3 regions of the Paenibacillus sp. FSL H8-0315 genome follow, and region 1 is predicted to be linked to each of the others. Evidence: predicted binding sites of a transcription regulator. Region 1 holds the regulator's gene; each other region holds the start of a gene.
What was found. Region 1 encodes NrdR, which represses ribonucleotide reductase genes. Its sites were predicted from a motif close to AACACNATATATNGTGTT; they were not measured.
Positions count from the first base shown of each region.

Region 1 (2,270 bases):
GCAAAGGAATGCGGTCTATTTCCTGACTAAACTTCCGAAGCCGCCGCCCTTAAAAGCGGCTATTGCACTGGGAGTCGTGTTTCCGCACGACTCTCTTTGCATTGTACGTTTTATCTACCCAAACTATACCACGATCAAAACCAAATAAAAAGTCACTCTTCCCCAAACAACAAAAAAACGGCATTTCTGCCGTTTTTTTAGGATGGACTCTCAGGGGCTCGAACCCTGGACAAATAGATTAAGAGTCTACTGCTCTACCAACTGAGCTAAGAGTCCATATGATGTTTGGTGGAGCCAAGGGGGATCGAACCCCTGACCTCATCGCTGCCAGCGATGCGCTCTCCCAGCTGAGCTATGGCCCCAAACTGAAATTTCAGATGTATGTAATCACACATTTTTTAATTTTAGTTTGGTCGTAATTGAGTTGTTCCGATAAACTCAAGCGTCGTAGGCGACTTCTATATAATATAAAAAATCGCCCTCTATGTCAACACTTTTTTTAAAATTCATTTTTCCACTCAAATTCCCCGCTCAAAACTCAGAGGAAACAAACCAGTACAAGCACTCCTAACAGACCCTAGGATTGGCTGTAACGCCCTAACTGGACAAAACCCTATAATCCCTCTAATTCTCCCGTACTCTTGGACAGCAGCCCTTTGAGTTCCTTCATGAACATATTAATATCCTTGAACTGGCGATATACGGACGCAAAACGAACGTAAGCCACTTCATCTACTGGGTAGAGCTGCTCCATCACGAATTCACCAATCTGTTGGCTTTCCACTTCCGCAACGGCGATGCCGCGCAGAGATTTCTCAACCTCGGACACGATCTTTTCTAGACGTTCCACAGAAACCGGCCGTTTCTCACAAGCACGGATGAGACCGCGGAGTATTTTATCACGACTGAATTCCTCACGGCTGCCGTCTTTTTTAATTACAATGAGTGGCGTTTCTTCAATCATTTCAAAAGTAGTGAAACGTTTGCTGCAACGCTCACATTCACGCCTACGACGGATTGACTTATTTTCATTCGCTGGTCGCGAGTCCAGCACTTTAGTATTTGTGTGATCACAGTAAGGGCATTTCATAAGCTTCATCACTTCCTATTACATAATGGTATGGGTCCCGGCACGTTATAAATCCGGCTTTTGAACGGCTTTTTTATTATTTCCAGAAATCACCGTTTTTTTCTTGTAATGATAATGGCAAGTCCGGCACATAATACAGTTACCAACAGAGGAGGTGAACAGCAATGAGCCAAAGCAACAACTCCAATAACCTTGTAGCTCCAAATTCCCGCGGTGCCTTGGAACAACTTAAATACGAAGTTGCCCAAGAACTAGGAATCACGCTTTCCCCAGATGGTTACCAAGGCAATAAAACTTCTTATGAAAATGGTTCGATCGGTGGTTACATCACTAAACGTCTTGTAACCCTGGCAGAACAACAACTGGCAGGTCAATACAAATAACCTGACCAACATAAGCTTTTTGAAGAAGTATTAAACGACCTACAGGTCGTTTAATACTTCTTTTTATACATAACACGGTAGAAATTAAAATTCTTTGTAAATGTCCGTGTACTGATCATAGTAATAATTAACGCGCTGTACATAATGCCTGGTTTCACCAATGGGAATATCTTTAATGGTTGCATCTGTCCCATCCCAGATCCCTTCGTCCAACCAGCGTTGAACTTTTCCGGGTCCAGCATTATAGGCTGCGATAATTGCTGTACGTTTACCTTCGAACTGACGGGATAAAGTTGAAAGATACCATGTACCCAGTTCAATATTAGCCGAAGGCTCATGCTTGAGTTCTTCCATAGATACGTTTGGAAGCTTGGCCTTTTCCAGCGCCCACTTCGCGGTATCCGGCATAAGCTGCATCAGCCCTAGTGCGCCTTTTTTGGATTCTCGTCCAGTTTTGAAGTTCGTTTCTACACGAATAATCGCGGTTACAAGAAACGGGTCTATCTCATAAGTGATGCTGTGCTTGCGAATCTCATCTTTAAAATGGATGGGATAAAACCACGACATCCAGTTAGTACTCAGAAACAATATTGCCGTAAAACCCACAAATAGCAGAAGCAGTACTCTTTTTTTACGTAGCCATTTCATGATAAACCCAGCCTGTCCCAAAACACAGCAACCTGTTGCTCAGTGTACGCAAGATCGCCACTGTTGTCGATGATGTAGTCCGCTTTATTACGTTTCTGCTCAATATCCATCTGTGCATTCAATCGCGCTTCTGCTTCTTCTAAAGAGAG
Region 1 covers NZ_JBBOTA010000001.1:5,492,801-5,495,070, reverse strand. The annotation lists tRNA gene MHB56_RS23775 (tRNA-Lys) at 204-276, opposite strand; tRNA gene MHB56_RS23770 (tRNA-Ala) at 287-362, opposite strand; gene nrdR (transcriptional regulator NrdR) at 614-1,090, opposite strand; gene MHB56_RS23760 (alpha/beta-type small acid-soluble spore protein) at 1,255-1,473, shown strand; gene MHB56_RS23755 (lytic transglycosylase domain-containing protein) at 1,558-2,121, opposite strand; gene coaE (dephospho-CoA kinase) at 2,118-2,270, opposite strand, start outside.

Region 2 (2,270 bases), 630 kb from region 1:
TGCGTACAGAGATCCGCCGTGCTTTTGAAGAAATGGATACCCAAGCTTTATACGCCATTATCTCCAAAATGATCGAAATCTTCGACGGCCGGGCCGACCTGCTGGTTCCCGCCACTGATGCTGCCTGCAACATTCTGTACATGGCCACTTCACTGCTCGCAGACGGTGAGAACATTGTGGAACAAATTTTCGAAAATGAACCGGAGGGCTACCGGGCTATCTACCAGATGCATACGATTGAAGAGATCGCTGGCTGGCTGATCCAGTTCCGGGACGGTTGCTCAGACATCCTCTCTACCCGCAGACAAAGCTACAAGGAGCAGCTCGTCAAAAATGTCCAAGAGTATATTAAACGAAATCTCGGAACTAAGCTCTCGCTCAATCAAGTGGCTGATGTCTTCAATTTCAGTCCCAACTATCTGAGCCACCTTTTCTCCAAGGTTGCCAAGGTCAACTATGTGGAATATATCACGGAGATCAAAATCACGACAGCCAAAGAAATGATGGCACGTGGGGAAGGTCGCATCTACGAAATCTCACAGAAGCTGGGATATGAGAGTGCCTTCTATTTCAGTAAAGTTTTCAAAAAGGTAACCGGAATTTCCCCCAGGGAATACATGCAGCAACTTAAAGCAGATTCACCATCTGACCGAAGCCTCGGAGTGAACAACCGTTCTTGAGATCAAGAGATTATTAAGAATAATCCCACTTCGCAAAAATAAAGCCAATAAATCTGCAAGGAGCAGGCTCTGTTCCTTGCAGATTTATTGGCTTGCCATCACCCTCAGCAGCATCCCTAAGTATCACCCTTATTCCTGCAATCTTTTTATTTATATTTTTAAACTAGCAAAATGCTAATACTCCGGTCTTTCTGCCCTAAAAGTCTACCAAAAAACCGCTTACGAGACACTTTCTCAGCTATTAAGACTGCTGTTCCCATATTGACTTTTCAACATATAGTAATTAAAATAAACAACGCACACTAAATATAGTATAGATACGATTTTTCAGAATTTATAGCTTATCCATTCAGTTTTCATACTATTTTCAATAGTTTTTAATATTTACAGGGGGACAGACACCATGCTAGTCGCGTATGATTCAAAAACAGGAAATGTCAGACGCTTCATCAGCAAACTTAAGTTGCCGGCTGTGCAGATTGAGGAGCATATGACGATTGATGAGCCCTATGTGCTTATTACATATACCACCGGCTTTGGACAGATTCCAGAAAAGGTGTCTACTTTCTTGAAGAACAATAATGCCAATCTGAAGGGCATCGCCGCCAGCGGCAATAAGAACTGGGGCGAGCTGTTCGCGCACAGCGCGGACTTGATTGCAGATCGGTATAACGTGCCCGTTATCGGTAAATTTGAGTTATCGGGTACATTTGGCGATGTAGAACGGATTAAACAGGAGGTGAGCCGGGTTGCGGCATATTGAATTAAACAACATGTTGATGAAGAGAGACGAAAGTGGCTTCTTTCAGCTAGACAAAGATCTTGAGGCAGTAGCCGAATTTATGCGGGATGTAGAGCGGCGGAGTCTGGTTTTTGCGAATACAAAAGCCAAGGTTGATTATATGATTGAACAGGATTTCTACGAGAATTTTTATGAACAGTACAGCACGGCGGAAATTGAAGAAGTCTACCAGATTACCCACGCCTACAACTTCAGTTTTCCATCTTATATGGCAGCTTCGAAATTCTACACGGATTACGCTGTAAAAACCAATGACCGCAAACAATATCTGGAGCATTACCCGGACCGTGTGGCGGCAGTCGCCCTTCACCTGGGACGCGGCAATGCCGATACTGCGGGGGTACTTGCCCGTTCGATGATGGAACAGCGCCTGCAACCTGCGACACCAACCTTCTTAAATGCCGGTAAGAGCCGGCGTGGTGAGCTCGTCTCCTGCTTCCTAATCGAAATGGACGACTCGCTCAATTCCATCAACTATGTGCTGAATACCTGCATGCAGTTGTCGAAGATCGGTGGCGGTGTGGCCGTTAACCTATCCAAGCTACGCTCCCGTGGTGAAACTATCAAGGGTGTTGAGGATGCTGCGAAGGGAATTATACCTGTACTTAAGCTGATGGAAGACGGCTTCTCCTATGCAGATCAGATGGGTCAACGTAAAGGATCAGGAGCAGCCTATTACAATATTTTTGGCTGGGACGTTCTGGAATTCCTCGACAGCAAGAAAATCAACGCCGACGAAAAAACAAGACTCAAAACCCTGTCCATCGGCCTGATTATTCCAAACCGCT
Region 2 covers NZ_JBBOTA010000001.1:4,858,702-4,860,971, reverse strand. The annotation lists gene MHB56_RS21205 (helix-turn-helix domain-containing protein) at 1-680, shown strand, start outside; gene nrdI (class Ib ribonucleoside-diphosphate reductase assembly flavoprotein NrdI) at 1,084-1,443, shown strand; gene nrdE (class 1b ribonucleoside-diphosphate reductase subunit alpha) at 1,430-2,270, shown strand, end outside.
Region 2: a site for NrdR is predicted at 979-996, ahead of nrdI (class Ib ribonucleoside-diphosphate reductase assembly flavoprotein NrdI). Genes of this name have one in related genera too.

Region 3 (2,270 bases), 270 kb from region 1:
GCTTCAGTATAGTGATCAGATTAAAGAGTTCGCCCAGATCATTCTGAACGGGAGTCGCGGTGAGCAGCAGGCAATATTTTTTGCGTAATTGCTGTACAAATAGATAATTGGTCGATTTTTTATTCTTCAGCTTGTGAGCTTCATCAATGATCAACATATCGTATTCATTTTCCAGCAAGATATCCTTATGAGGATCTCGTTTGGCGGTATCCATCGATGCGACGACTATGGCGTTGCCCCACGAATAGGCTTTTTTCTGAGCGACAGCAGTGATGCCAAATTTCGCATTCAGCTCACGAACCCATTGCAATACTAGAGAAGCAGGTACGAGAATAAGCACTTTGGAGACAAGACCGCGTACGAGATATTCTTTGAGCACTAGTCCTGCTTCAATGGTCTTGCCCAGTCCAACCTCATCTGCAAGAATCGCGCGGCCTGACATTTCGAACAGAACCTTATGCGCTGTATCCAGCTGATGGGGAAGAGGGGACAAGCCGGATAAATGCTTCATACATTGCAGCTCATCGAAGCTCGTTACTAGACCTGTTTCCTCTCCTTGTACGGCAAGCTTAGATAAACGGTAGTCTCCCCATGGGCCGCCCTTTTCCAATTTGAGCTCCAGATCTTGCAACCAATTCCGGTCAAAAGAAAGAGGAACAGGCAGTATCGGCGCGGGTGTTCCCCCTTGCTGGGGTAGAGAATTACGGAATAATTGCGTCATAATGCAGCCTCCTCAAGCTCGGATTTATATCACCATTCGTAAGAGTAGTATGCTCGTAAACGAGAGAATTCATAACCTCCTATTTTTCACGATAGCCTTTAAAAAAGAGAGCAAGAGCGAGAAAAAGCAGCAACGTTTGCGGTAATTCGGCAACTTGACTCTATTTTCGAATAAGACCTTCGATACAATATGTGGTATAGTTTAAAAGCTGACGCACACAATATATTGTGACAAAAGCTTGAAAATGTATTTTTTATAGAGTGCTTAGCTGGTACTTGTTATTGACAAGATGAGCTTCCTACATACACCTGTTAAGCAGTGGAGGATGGTAAGGGAGTTTTTGTTGTGGGCCCATACCTTGGACCGGTAACTAATATCTACTACACATGCGGGAGGTTTTTTTATTGAGTAAAGTGGAACGTAAGCAACGCCTTGAAGGGCTAAGTGAAAAAATATTTTTGGATCGTTATGCTTGGAAGGATGCAGACAGCAACAATGCTAAAGTAGGCGACGTTGTATTGGTGCTGACCAAAGATGATCCGAAGTTTCCAACTAAGGAAGTCGGAGAAATTGTGGAGCGCAGTGGTCGAATCGTAACTGTAAAGACGCGCAGTGGCGAACTTGTGAAATCGGATGTTGAAAAGTTGACCCTTAATATAGAAAAAACTCCTGAGGAAATGTGGGACCGTCTATCCACAGCGATGGCTTCTGTAGAGAAGACACCTGAGCTTCAAGCAGAATGGGCGGGCAAATTCCGTTCAATTCTGGATGATTGGAAGCTTGTGCCGGGTGGACGTATTGCGGCTGGTGCAGGTGCTAGTGAAGAATTAACATTGTTCAACTGTTATGTAATCCCTTCTCCAAAAGACAGCCGTGGCGGCATTATGCAGACATTGTCTGAAATGACGGAGATTATGGCCCGTGGTGGCGGTGTGGGCATTAACCTGTCTTCATTGCGTCCTCGTCGTGCGATTGTTAGAGGGGTTAATGGTTCATCCAGTGGTTCCGTATCTTGGGGCGGTTTGTTTAGTTATACTACGGGGCTTATTGAGCAAGGCGGCAGCCGTCGTGGTGCGCTCATGCTGATGATTAATGACTGGCATCCCGATGTTGAGGACTTCATTACCGTGAAGCAAACAATGGGCCAAGTCACTAATGCTAACCTTTCGGTATGTGTGAGCAATGGTTTTATGAAGGCTGTAAAAGAAGATCTGGACTGGGATCTCGTATTCCCGGATACAACCGATCCTGAATATAACGAAATGTGGGATGGCGATCTCGACAAGTGGAAAGCTGCCGGCAAAAACGTTATCCATTATCGCACCGTAAAAGCGCGTGACGTGTGGCGTACGATCATTGAATCGGCATGGAAATCCGCTGAGCCAGGCGTCGTGTTCATGGAATACTATAACCAGATGTCTAACAGCTGGTATTTCAACCCGATTATTTGTACGAATCCTTGTGGAGAGCAAGGCCTGCCAGGCTGGGGAGTCTGCAATCTGTCTGCGGTGAACCTGTCCAAGTTCTACGATGAGAAAAATCATGATGT
Region 3 covers NZ_JBBOTA010000001.1:5,765,283-5,767,552, forward strand. The annotation lists gene MHB56_RS24995 (DEAD/DEAH box helicase) at 1-721, opposite strand, end outside; gene MHB56_RS25000 (adenosylcobalamin-dependent ribonucleoside-diphosphate reductase) at 1,126-2,270, shown strand, end outside.
Region 3: a site for NrdR is predicted at 936-953, ahead of MHB56_RS25000 (adenosylcobalamin-dependent ribonucleoside-diphosphate reductase). Genes of this name have one in related genera too.